DNA from 2 places in the Comamonas sp. 4034 genome. Region 2 is predicted to be linked to the other one. Evidence: riboswitches for the same ligand, from Rfam matches in the RefSeq annotation. Region 2 holds a riboswitch; the other holds the start of a gene.
What was found. A riboswitch is a leader RNA that binds a small molecule or an ion and turns the genes downstream of it on or off. The one in region 2 is predicted to bind S-adenosylhomocysteine.

Region 1: another riboswitch for S-adenosylhomocysteine. It lies ahead of metH (methionine synthase); the one in region 2 lies ahead of ahcY (adenosylhomocysteinase).

The regions. Positions count from the first base shown of each region.
Region 1 covers NZ_JBNDIT010000001.1:488,719-495,370, reverse strand. Annotated here, with positions in the region: gene metH (methionine synthase) at 1-1,987, opposite strand, end outside; S-adenosyl-L-homocysteine riboswitch at 2,023-2,134, opposite strand; gene gltS (sodium/glutamate symporter) at 2,362-3,600, shown strand; gene ABIE32_RS02205 (PACE efflux transporter) at 3,746-4,201, opposite strand; gene ABIE32_RS02200 (LysR family transcriptional regulator) at 4,340-5,281, shown strand; gene ABIE32_RS02195 (mechanosensitive ion channel domain-containing protein) at 5,420-6,652, opposite strand, start outside.
Region 2 covers NZ_JBNDIT010000007.1:184,347-190,998, forward strand. Annotated here, with positions in the region: gene kdpB (potassium-transporting ATPase subunit KdpB) at 1-75, shown strand, start outside; gene ABIE32_RS10025 (DUF4118 domain-containing protein) at 110-2,824, shown strand; gene ABIE32_RS10030 (response regulator) at 2,838-3,548, shown strand; gene ABIE32_RS10035 (DUF2938 domain-containing protein) at 3,567-4,082, opposite strand; gene ABIE32_RS10040 (helix-turn-helix domain-containing protein) at 4,149-4,553, shown strand; S-adenosyl-L-homocysteine riboswitch at 4,599-4,677, shown strand; gene ahcY (adenosylhomocysteinase) at 4,752-6,182, shown strand; gene ABIE32_RS10050 (TlyA family RNA methyltransferase) at 6,339-6,652, shown strand, end outside.

The sequences.
Region 1 (6,652 bases), on a different contig from region 2:
CTTCCTCGCCCACCACCTCGTCGTCAAGAATGGCGGGGTAGGACCCAGCCAGGTCCCAGGTCTGGAAGAACGGTGCCCAGTCGATGTAGCGGGCGATCTCGGCCAGGTCGAAATTCTTGAACACGCGGCGGCCCAGTGCGCGCGGCACCACAGGCGGGTGGGCGGCAAAATCCATGGGCGTGGCGTTGGCGCGTGCCTTCTCCAGGGGCCACAGTGGCGTCTTCTTCTTGTTGGCGTGCTGGTGGCGCACCTTGTCGTAATCAGCCTCCAGCTCGCTCAGGTAGGCCTGCTTGCCTTCGCCCAGCAGGCTTTGCGCGACGCTTACGCTGCGCGAGGCATCAGGCACGTAGACCACGGGGCCGTCGTACTTGGGCGCAATCTTGACGGCCGTGTGCACCCGCGAGCAGGTGGCCCCACCGATCAGGAGCGGAATCTTCTTGATGCGGAAGTAGTCGTCCTTGTCCATCTCGCCCGCCACGTACTGCATCTCTTCGAGGCTGGGGGTGATCAGGCCTGACAGGCCGATGATGTCTGCGCCCTCGGCCTTGGCGCGGGCCAGGATCTCGTGGCAGGGCACCATCACGCCCATGTTGATGACCTCGAAGTTGTTGCACTGCAACACCACGGTGACGATGTTCTTGCCGATGTCGTGCACATCGCCCTTGACGGTGGCGATGACGATCTTGCCCTTGCTCGATACGTCCAGGCCCGCTGCTTCCTGCTGGCGCTTTTCTTCTTCGATATAGGGAATGAGGTGGGCCACGGCCTGTTTCATCACCCGCGCACTCTTGACCACCTGGGGCAGGAACATCTTGCCCGCGCCGAAGAGGTCGCCCACGATGTTCATGCCGTCCATCAGCGGGCCTTCGATCACGTGCAGCGGGCGTCCGCCCCCTTGCACCACGATCTGCTGGTAGGCCTCTTCGGTATCGGAGACGATGAAATCGGTGATGCCGTGCACCAGCGCATGCGACAGGCGCTCGCCCACGGTCTTGGGGTGCTCGGGCGTGCCGCGCCATTCGAGCTTCTTGCTATCGTCCTTGGCTGCGCCCTTGGCGGCTTCGGCGATCTCCAGCAGGCGCTCGGCGGCGTCGGGGCGGCGGTTGAGCACCACGTCTTCCACGCGCTCGCGCAGTTGCGGCTCCAGGTCGTCGTAGACGCCCACCATGCCGGCATTGACGATGCCCATGTCCATGCCCGCCTGGATGGCGTGGTAGAGGAACACGGTATGGATGGCCTCGCGCACCGGGTCATTGCCGCGGAAGGAAAAGCTCACGTTGGAGACGCCACCGCTCACCTTGGCGCCAGGCAGGTTCTGCTTGATCCAGCGCGTGGCCTCGATGAACTCGACCGCGTAGTTGTTGTGCTCCTCGATCCCGGTGGCGACGGCAAAGATATTGGGGTCGAAGATGATGTCTTCAGGCGAAAAACCCACTTCATCGACCAGCACGCGGTAGGCGCGCTCGCAGATCTCGACCTTGCGCTGGTAGGTGTCTGCCTGGCCTTTTTCATCGAAGGCCATGACCACGGCGGCTGCGCCGTAGCGCTTGATCAGCTTGGCCTCGTGCTTGAACTTGTCCACCCCCTCCTTCATGGAGATGGAATTGACGATGCCCTTGCCCTGCAGGCAGCGCAGACCGGCCTCGATGACCTCCCATTTGGACGAATCGACCATCACCGGCACCTTGGCAATGTCGGGTTCGGAGGCAATCAGGTTCAGAAAGCGCACCATGGCGGCCTTGCTGTCGAGCATGGCCTCGTCCATGTTCACGTCGATGACCTGGGCGCCGTTTTCCACCTGCTGGCGTGCCACCGACAGCGCCTCCTCGTACTGCTCGTTGAGGATCATGCGCGCGAAAGCCTTGGAGCCGGTGACGTTGGTGCGCTCACCCACGTTGACGAACAGCGTGCCCTCGCCGATGAAGACGGGCTCCAGGCCCGACAGGCGCATGGGTGGGACGGAAATGGGAGAAGCAGACGCGGACATGGGGCTCACCTGTGAAAACCAGAAACACACGATAGAACAGGTGAGCGCCGTTGCTGCGGGCAGCGCAAAGCATACCCAGCCACCTGCCCAAGCCTGACAGGCCCGAGATGGTCATACCACCGGCCTGCTGCAGCGCTCCTTGGGACAAGGCCAGCCATTTTAAGCCAGTACGCCAAGCGCTGCTCTATAGCACGCATGAGGGCCATGGCAGCCGCAAATGCCGCTACCCGCCCGGGTTATATCGCCGTTCGAGAACGCTGCCATCGCATTTCGAGCATATTGCGCGGTTTTGTCGGCAAAATATGCCGATCAGCAGAGAACACCTGCACTTTTGTATCCAATCAGGCCCAAGGCCTGCACCTGAGGAGAAAACCTTGCACCTGAGCTTCAGTGCTTATTACACCCTGATCATGGCCGTTCTCGTGCTGTTGCTGGGCAAATTGCTGACCCGGCACATCCGTTTCCTGCGCGATTTCAACATCCCCGAGCCTGTCTCGGGCGGGTTGGTCGTGGCGGCCGTGATCTTTGCGCTGCACCAGCTCACCGGGCTCACCCTGTCCTTTGAATCCGGGCTGCAGTCGGCCTTCATGCTGGTGTTCTTCTCGTCCATTGGCCTCAGTGCCAACTTTGCCAAGCTGCGCGAAGGCGGTATGGGACTCATCATCTTCCTGGGCGTGATCGTGGCGTTCATCGTCGTGCAGAACGGTGTGGGCGTGGGCCTGGCCACCCTGCTGGGGCTGGATCCGCTGATTGGTCTCGTGGCCGGCTCCATCACCTTGCTGGGCGGCCACGGCACGGCCGGCGCCTGGGGTGCAGTGCTGGAGCAGCAATATGGCCTGAGCGGCGCCACCGCCCTGGGCATTGCCTGCGCCACCTTCGGCCTCGTCATTGGCGGCTTGCTGGGCGGGCCGTTGGCCAAGCGCCTGATCACCCGCCACCAGCTGGCACGCCCGCGCACCAATGCAGAGCAGCAGCAAAGCGACCGCGCCACCGTGAGCGAAGGCAGCGATGTGGCCAATTTCGAATCGCCCAACACAGCGCCGCGCCTGATCACCGCCGAGGCCGCCATCGAAACCCTGGCCCTGTTTGCCGGGTGCCTGGCCTTCGCCGAGTTCATGACCGGCGTCACCCAAGGCACCGCCGTACAGTTGCCGACCTTCGTCTGGGCGCTGGGTGGCGGCGTGGTCATCCGCAACGTGCTGGACTATGCCTTTGGCTTCAAGGTGTTCGACCGCGCCATCGATGTGTTCGGCAACGCTGGCCTGTCGATCTATCTGGCGATCGCCTTGCTCTCGCTCAAGCTCTGGGAGCTGACCGACCTGGCGGGCCCCCTGATGATCATCCTGGCGGCGCAGACCCTGACACTGGCGCTGTTTGCGGCCTTTGTGACCTTCCGCGTCATGGGCCGCAATTACGACGCAGCCGTGCTGGCGGCCGGCCACTGCGGCTTCGGCATGGGCGCCACTCCCACGGCCGTGGCCAACATGCAGGCCATCACCAACCAGTACGGTCCGTCGCACAAGGCTTTTCTCATCGTTCCATTGGTGGGCGCCTTTTTCATCGACATCATCAACGCCTTTGTGCTGCAGATGATGATTGCCCTGCTGCGCTGAGGTATCTAAAAAATAAATAGCTGCCAGCGCTTGATGGATAAAGGTTTCAGATCATTTTCCTTCTGAAAACCCCGTCCATCAGGCGCTGGCAGCTTCTTTTTTGAATGCCTTTTTGAATGCTTGTCTGCAGTATCGCTTCAGACCCTCACTGCGCGGAGCGCGGCAGGCCAAAGATGCGGTCAAAGCTCCAGTTGAAGACGAAGGTGTAGACCAGGAAGAACAGCAGCAGGCCGATGTCCATCACCAGCGCTTCCCACAGGCTGACCTTGAACCACCAGGCAAACAGCGGCACCAGCATGAAGACCAGGCCCCCTTCCATGCCGATGGCATGGGCAATGCGGCGGCCAATGCCTCGGCCGCGCGTGGCCTGCCGCGCCTCCCACATCTCGAACAGGTGGTTCCACACCACGTTCCAGCAGATGGCGATGACCGACGAGACCACCGCCACCACACCCGAATGTGCAGCGCCCTGGCCCGACAGTGCGGACAGGCCCGCCGTTGCCGCAACGATGGCAATGGCCTCATACAAACCCACATACGTGACGCGGCGCAACGGCCCTTGCAGCGACCAGGGGCTGCTTTGAATTTTTTGAACTGACATATGGGTCGCCATGGTATGTGCCTTGTACTGATAACATAAGTCAGAATCTTTCAGAAAAAATGACAGATCACTGTAAAAAGACACGAAACCTGAACCTCCAGCCGGGCTGCACCTGCCGGCGCCGCCATCGATTTGCCCATGACCGAGTCGCCAGCCACCTTTGCCCCTTTTGATTCCGACGCCATCCAGACCTTGCTGGCGGTGCTGGACCACGGCAGCTTTTCTGCCGCCGCCCGCGCACTGGGCAAGGTGCCGTCCGCTGTCAGCATGCAGATTGCGCAGCTGGAAGCGGCACTGAACATGCCGCTGTTTGCCCGCAGCGGGCGCGAGCCCACACCACTGCCCGCTGCGCTGGCGCTCGAACCTCAGGCACGCCTGCTGGCCGCCCAGTTGCAGCAGCTCAATGCCCATGCACTCGCTCTGGAACGGGGCCTGGAGACACGCCTGACGGTAGCCATCGCACCCGAGTTGCTGTCGGCACCATGGGCAGAACCGCTGGCCACCTTGGCGCAGGAATATCCGCAACTGGCCGTCGAGGTACTGACCGCTCCGCAGGCCGATGCACTGACCATGCTGCACACCGGCCGCGCGCAGCTGGCGCTGGTGTTTGAACGCCCCAGCCTGGATGGCCGTGAAGGCTTTCAGGAAGTGGCCAGCGAGACCCTGCTGGCGGTGATCGCACCCGCCCACCCGGTGATGCAGACAGCGCGCCACGAAAAGGACCAGAAGGCGCCGCAACTGCGCGAGCACCACCTCACCAACACACGCCAGATCGTCGTGGCCAGCCGCGACTGGAGCCTGAACGACGAGCGTCTGGTCTATGCCCGCGATGTATGGCGCACGGACAACCATGTGGCCGCGCTGCGCATGATCAGCGCCGGTATCGGCTGGGGCTGGCTGCCGCGCAAGCTGGTGGCGCCGCAGCTGCAGTCGGGTGCGCTGGTAGCGATGGAATTTGCCAACCTGAGCAATGGCAACCAGCTATGTGTGGATGTGGTCTGGTCCAAGGAGCACCCCCTGGGCCTTGCTGCCAAACGCTTTGTGGCCCTGGTGCAGGCGGCAGCTCTTGCGGATGCCTGAGATCGGCTTCAAAAAAGTGAGCAGTCAGCGCGGAATGGTTATGGATTTCATGGGTTTTATGCCTTCAACCCAATAACGATCAGCGCAGACAGCTATTCTTTTTAAGAGACCAGGTGGAACAGACCAGCCAACGAATCGCTACGCCCCTTTCGCGCCCTCCACGGCCCCTGGAGGTACGTCGCGTACATGGATGTCCATCTGCGGAAATGCAATCGCAATGCCTGCTGCCGCCAGCTTGGCATTGATGCTGCGGTTGAGGTCGTTGCGCACCTGCAACCGGTCGCCCACCGCGCCCACGTAGACACGCAGCTCGAACTTCTGGCCCTGCCCTTCCAGCGCCATGAACCAGCAGTTGGGCTCCGGCTCGCGCAGCACCAGGGAGTGCTCGGCCGCGATGGACAGCAGCAGGCTCTGCACCTGGGCCGGGTCGCTGCCGTGGGCCACACCCACATCGATGACCAGGCGTGTCACATCGTCGCTGAGCGTCCAGTTCGTCACCTGGCCGGTGATGAAGGTCTTGTTGGGAATGACGATTTCCTGGTTGTCGAAATCCAGCACCGTGGTGGCCCGGGTGCGGATGCGCGTCACCGTGCCGGTGTGCTGGTTGATGGTGATGATGTCGCCCACGCGGAAAGGCCGCTCCACCAGCAGAATGAGGCCCGAGACAAAGTTGGCAAAGATCTCCTGCAAGCCGAAACCCAGGCCCACGGTCAACGCTGCGGCCATCCACTGCAGCTGGCTCCAGCGCAGCCCCAGCAATGTCAGCGCACTGACCGTCCCTGCAATGGTGATGGCATAGCGCGCCAGCGTGGCCATGGTGTAGCGGGCGGAGCTGCTGAGGCGCAGCGAGGCCGAGAACGCCACTTCCACCAGGCCTGGGAGGTTGCGCGTCAGGCTGAACGTCAACAGCAGGATCAGCATGCCGAGCAGCAGATCCATCAAACTCACGGGAGCGGAGCGGGTGACACCGCCCGCCTCGGTGTTGGTGGTGTACCAGAGCACCACGCCTTCGAACCGCAGCAGCGCCGGCAGCACCGGCGACCAGGCGTACACCAGGCTGAGCGCCACCAGCACCCGCTGCAGCAGGCCCAGCAGCCGATGCGCCTGCGTGCTCACCGTGACCAGGGCCATCTGGCTTTGCTCATCGGAAGGCGCCTTGCCCGGAGTGTCGGCCGCAGTCACCGTGCCGCCCGCGTGTGTCTGGACGGCCGCGGCACGCAGCCGGTTCAGCGCCAGCCGCCGCTCGCCCAGCAGCAGCCAGCGCCGCAGCAGACTGACCAGCACTTCCGCCGCAGCCAGGAACACGAAGCTGCTCAGCAAGGCCTGGATGACTTCCGTGGCGGTGTAGACGTAACCCAGCACCAGCCCGGC
Region 2 (6,652 bases):
GTGGGCGGGCTGATCGTGCCGTTCGTGGGCATCAAGATCATCGATATGCTGCTGACGGCTCTGGGGCTGGTATGAGCCTGGCGCTGAAAACACCGACAATGCCAAGACGATGGCGGTAAGCACCAACAATACTCCGGCGCCACCAGCGCGTCCAGACCCGGACGCGCTGGTGGCGCAGCTGCATGCCGAGCAGCAGCAGGCTGCACGCGGAAAGCTGCGCATCTACTTTGGCTCCAATGCCGGTGTGGGAAAGACCTATGCCATGCTGGCGGCTGCGCAGCGCGAGCGGCATGCGGGCCGTTCCATCCTGGTGGGCCTCGTGGAAACGCATGGAAGGGCCGAGACAGAACAGCAATTGCACGGTCTGGAGCAATTGCCGCGCCGCCATCTGCCCTACCAGGGGCGGCAATTGACCGAGTTCGATCTTGACGCCGCGCTGCTGCGCCACCCCGAGGTGCTGCTGCTCGACGAGCTGGCGCACAGCAATGTGCCGGGGGCACGCCATCCCAAGCGTTGCCAGGATGTGGAGGAGCTACTCGCCGCAGGCATCGATGTCTGGACCACGCTCAACGTGCAGCACCTGGAAAGCCTCAACGATGTGGTGGGCGGCATCGTAGGCATCAAGGTGCATGAGACTGTGCCCGACCAGGTTTTTGACAATGCCGATGAGGTGATCGTCGTCGACATTCCGCCCGAGGAGCTGCTCAAGCGCCTCAAGGCAGGCAAGGTCTACCCGCTGGAGCAGGCCGAGCGCGCCTCGCACAACTTCTTTCGTCTGGGCAATCTGCTGGCCCTGCGTGAGCTGGCGTTGCGGCGCACGGCCGACCGTGTTGACGAGGACATGCGCGACTACCGGCGCGAGCGCGCCATCGGTGAAGTCTGGCCCGCCCGTGAGCGATTGCTTGTCGGTGTGGGCGGCCATGCGGGCGATGATGCGCTGGTGCGTCAGGTAGCGCGGCTGGCGCGGCGGCTGGAAGCCGACTGGATGGTGGTCTATGTGGATGCTCCCGAGCGCCAGCACCGGCCGCGCCGCGCGCAGGAGGGTGTGCTCAAAACATTGGCGCTGGCCGCGCGCCTGGGCGCCGACACGGCCACGATCCCCGGCGCCGATGTGGCCCAGGCGCTGGTGGCCTTTGCCCATGAGCGCAATGCCAGCCATCTAGTGCTCGCACGCGTACAGCGCCGCGTCTCCCGCTGGCTGCCGTGGGCAGCGGCCAGCCTGCCCGAGCAGATTGCGCGGCTGGACCCGGGGCTGGACGTGCTGGTGCTGTCTCCGCCTGTCCCCAAGAACGGGAGCGCCGTGCGCAAGCCCGTGCATGAGCGCAAGCCGATGGCATGGCTCGGTTACGCCGGAGCCACCCTGGCCTGCGTGGCCGCCGCCGTGGTGGCAGAGCTGCTGCTGCAGGTGTTCGACCCGGCCAACGTGGTCATGCTCTTCCTGCTGGTGGTGGTGCTGTCGTCCTTGCGCTGGGGGCGGGGGCCGGGTGCCTGGGCTGCGCTGCTGTCGGTGCTGCTGTTTGATTTCTACTTTGTGCCGCCGCGCAATTCGTTCAGCGTCAATGACACGCAGTACATCTTCACCTTCTGCCTGATGCTGGGCGTGGCCCTGGTCTGCGGCCAGCTCATGGCGCGGTTGCGCCACGAGGCGCGTGTGGCGGCAGAGCGGGAGCGGCGTGCCGGGGCGCTGGCCCGGTTGGCGCGCGACCTGTCAGGCGCGCTCACGCAGGAGCAAGTGGCGCAGATTGCGCTCACCACGGTATCGGGCGTGTTCGATGCGCAGACAGGTCTGCAATTGCCCGATGCGCAGGAAAGCCTGCATGCCGTTGCCGGTAGCGAAGGCCCCATGGATGCCAGCATTGCGCGCTGGAGCATGGAGCACGGTCAGCCTGCGGGGCAGGGCACTGACACCCTGCCCGCATCGCCCGCGCTGTATGTGCCGCTGATGGCGCCGGTGCGCGCGCGCGGTGTACTGGTGCTGCACCTGCGCAGGCCGCAGCGGCTTCATGTGCCGGAAGAGCGCCGCCTGCTGGATGCCTGTGCGAGCCAGATTGCACTGGCGCTCGAACGCGTGCACTTCGTCGAGGTGGCGCAGGAGACCCAGGTGGCCATGGAAGGAGAGCGGCTGCGCAACACCTTGCTCTCAGCGGTGTCGCACGATCTGCGTACGCCACTGACCGGTATTCTGGGCGCAGCCCAAGCCGCCCTGCCACGGGTGCCACCGGGTGCGGCGGCAGACATGCTGATGCAGATTCGCAACCAGGCCGAGGCATTGCAGCAACTGGTGGATAACCTGCTGACCATGGCGCGCATGCAGCAGGGCGGCGTGCATCTCAAGCGCGAATGGCTGCCCGCCGAAGAGCTGGTGGGCAGTGCGCTGCGGCAGATGCACGGCCGTCTGGCCGGGCATGTGGTGCGCACCGATCTGCCAGCAGGCCTGCCGCTGCTCCATGTGGATGCGGTGCTGATGGAACGTGTGCTGGTCAACCTGCTGGACAACGCTGCCAAATACACGCCGCCCGGCACGACACTGACGCTGGCCTGCCATGTGGAGCAGGATGCACAGGGCATCGATCATTGTCTTCTTACGCTACAGGATGATGGGCCAGGACTGCCAGCACACCTGGATGCGGCACTGTTGTTTGAGCCGTTCACACGCGGGGTGGTGGAATCCTCCGTCTCCGGCATGGGCCTGGGTCTCACGCTGGCACAGCGCATTGTCCAAGCGCATGGCGGGCGCCTGGAAGCCACTTCCGTCGGCCCTGGGCAGGGTACGATCTTCGCCGTCCACCTGCCCGTGCCCGAGCAACCGGCTTTGGACGATTGAAACGGCTTTTCTCATGACTGTTGCAGCCCACCGCGTACTATTGATTGAAGATGACCTGGCCATACGCCGCTTTATCCGCCTGGCCCTGGAGGACGAAGGCTGGCAGGTGTTCGAGGCAGAGACGGCACGGCGTGGCCTGATCGAGGCCGCGAGCCGTCAGCCCGATGTGGTGGTCTTGGACCTGGGCCTGCCCGATGCCGATGGCAAGAGTGTGATTGCCGAACTGCGCAGCTGGAGCCCTCTGCCGGTGCTGGTGCTGTCGGCCCGGGACCGCGAAGAGGAAAAGGTAGCCGCCCTCGACGCCGGCGCTGATGACTACCTGACCAAACCCTTCGGTGTGCCGGAACTGCTCGCGCGGCTGCGCGTGCTGCTGCGCCGCCGCCAGCAGATGCCTGCCGACACAGCGCCTTCCAGCCGCGCACGCTTTGGCGAGGTGACGGTCGATCTGGCCACGCACGAAGTCAGCCGGGGATCGGAGGTCGTGCACCTCACGCCCATCGAGTTCCGACTGCTGGCTGCACTGATCGCGGGCCAGGGCCGCGTGCTGACGCACCGCCAACTGCTGCTGCAGGTGTGGGGTCCGGAATACCTGGATAGGCCCCATTACCTGCGCGTGCACATGGCCAACCTGCGCCAGAAGGTCGAGGCCGACCCGGCCCAGCCCCGGCACCTGCAGACGGAGTTGCAGGTGGGTTACCGCCTCGTGGGGCTGGCGGCGGCTTAGAGCCGCTTCAGAACCCGTTTAACCCATCATTTTTTGCAGCGCCATGGCCGTCGCATACATGCCAAGGCCAAAGACGGCATGGGTGACGATGCTGTGCAAGCGTGCAATCCAGGGCCGGGGCGCGCGGCTGGCCGCCACACCCATGCCCATGCCCGGCTGCATGATGAAGAATGGAAACACCACGGTTGCCACACCAAAAGCCAGTGCAGGCCACAAGGTGGGTGCGCTCAGCCATGCCATACCCTCCAGGGCCACAAGGGTCAGGGCAAACACCAGGCCGATGAGGTAATGCACGGTCCAACCCACGGCGGCCTCGTGTGCCCTGGGTTTGGCAGCGGGGATCGGCACTTGTGCGGGGCGACTCTCGGGCAGATAGAGCAGCCAGCGTCCGACCAGCGCGTAATTGAGTGCAGGGGTGCCGAACAGGCGCTTGCGCAGCAGGGCCCAGAGGTCGGTGATGGCGGTGGCGCCCAGGCCCACTGCCAGGGTCTGGGCCAGGATATGCGAGAGGGGAACAGGGTTGTCAATGTGCATATGGCTTGCCTTGTTGGAAGAAAACACCCACTATGCAAATTGAAGTCAACTTCAAGTCAACCACGCATGCTCATCGATATCGGCGAGGTGGCGCGTCGCTCGGGTCTTACCGCTGCCACCCTGCGTTACTACGAGGCCCAGGGCCTGATTTCCTCCTGCGCGCGGCATGGCCTGCGCCGCCAGTACCAGCCCCAGGTGCTGCAGCAACTGGCCATGATTGCGCTGGGCCGCACGGCGGGTTTCTCGCTGGCCGAAATTCGGCAGATGTTCGGTGACGACGGCGCGCTGGAAGTGGACCGGCAGGCGCTTGCCAGCAAGGCCGATGAGCTGGACCGCTCCATACGCCGGCTGACCACGCTGCGCGAAGGCCTGCGCCATGCCGCCCAGTGCCCCGCGCCTCGCCATATGGATTGCCCGAAATTTCAGCGGATTCTGCTTGCGGCTTCCCGCCCGGCTCCCAAACGGGCTTGAGACCTGCTGCAGCGCAGAAGATGCGGCGGCGTTTATAATGGCGCGCTATCCGAGGAGCGTTGCAGCGTCCCCATCAGGCGGGGCGTGAGGCTCGGATCCCCTATCGCAACGACGCTCACCCACGCTTTCTGTGCGGTGAGATGGTGTATCTCCTTCTGCCGTAGAACGTGGTTTTTCATTCATTTTTTGGAGAAAACCATGAACGCTGCTGTTCGTTTCAACCCCGCTGATTCCGCGATTGCCGACATTTCCCTGGCCGATTGGGGCCGCAAGGAAATCAAGATCGCCGAAACCGAAATGCCTGGCCTGATGGCCATCCGCGAAGAGTTCGCTGCGGCCCAGCCCCTCAAGGGCGCCCGCATCACCGGCTCGCTGCACATGACGATCCAGACCGCCGTGCTGATCGAAACGCTCAAGGCACTGGGCGCCGATGTGCGCTGGGCTTCGTGCAACATCTTCTCCACGCAGGACCACGCCGCTGCCGCCATTGCCGCGACCGGCACGCCCGTCTTCGCCATCAAGGGCGAATCGCTCAAGGACTACTGGGATTACACCCACGCCATCTTTGAATTCGGCGACAAGGGCGCTGAAGGCGAAGGCCCGAACATGATCCTGGACGATGGCGGCGATGCCACCATGCTGATGCACCTGGGCAAGAAGGCCGAGAAGGACCTGTCCGTGCTGGCCAACCCCACGAGCGAAGAAGAAAAGATCGTTTTTGCCGCCATCAAGGCCAAGCTGGCTGTCGATGCCTCCTGGTACAGCCGCAAGTCGGCCCAGATCATGGGCGTGACCGAGGAAACCACCACCGGCGTGCACCGTTTGAACGAAATGTCGGCCAAGGGCACCTTGCTGTTCCGCGCGATCAATGTGAACGATTCGGTGACCAAGTCCAAGTTCGACAACCTGTACGGCTGCCGTGAATCGCTGGTGGACGGCATCAAGCGTGCCACCGACGTGATGATTGCCGGCAAGGTGGCCTGCGTGGCTGGCTATGGCGATGTGGGCAAGGGCTCGGCCCAGGCGCTGCGTGCGCTCTCTGCACAGGTGTGGGTGACCGAGATCGACCCGATCAACGCCCTGCAAGCCGCCATGGAAGGCTACAAGGTCGTGACCATGGAATACGCCGCTGACAAGGCCGACATCTTTGTGACCACCACCGGCAACAAGGACATCATCCGCCACGAGCACATGGTTGCGATGAAGGATCAGGCCATCGTCTGCAACATCGGTCACTTCGACAACGAAATCGACGTTGCCTCGATCGAGAAGTACCAGTGGGAAGAAGTCAAGCCACAGGTCGACCAGATCACCTTCCCCGATGGCAAGAAGATCACCCTGCTGGCCAAGGGCCGGCTGGTGAACCTGGGCTGCGCCACGGGCCACCCCAGCTTTGTGATGTCGTCTTCGTTCGCGAACCAGACCATCGCCCAGATCGAGCTGTTCACCAAGCCCGAGGCCTATGAAGTGGGCAAGGTCTACGTGCTGCCCAAGATTCTGGACGAAAAGGTGGCACGCCTGCACCTCAAGAAGGTGGGCGCGATGCTGACCGAGCTGACCGATGACCAGGCTTCCTATATCGGCGTGAAGAAGGAAGGCCCTTACAAGCCTGAAACTTACCGCTATTGAGCTTCAGGCTGCGTCGCACCGCTCTTTTAAATAAAGAGAAAGACGGTGCAAAAATCATAGCTGTTGGCGCTTGTTTAGAGCTGGTTGTAGATGAAATCTATCCATGATTGGCTTTGAGTATGCGCCAATGGCTATCAAAATGAGAGAGGATTGCGCATGCGCGCTGATGTGTTTTTGGTGGATGCGGGCCTCGCATCAACGCGCTCGCAGGCGCAGCGATTGATTGCGTCTGGCGTGCAGTGGCGCACCACGGTGCTGGCGCCATGGATCAAGGTTGCCAAGAATGGCGACGAGATTCCTGCGGGCGCTGAAGTGCAATTGCTGGATGCATCGGAAGCCAAGTACATCTCGCGCGGTGGCCTCAAGCTTGAAGGCGCGCTGGCAGCCACCGGCATTGCGGTCAAAGACCTGCGCTGTCTTGATGTGGGCCAGAGCACCGGTGGCTTTACCGACTGCCTGCTGCAGGCAGG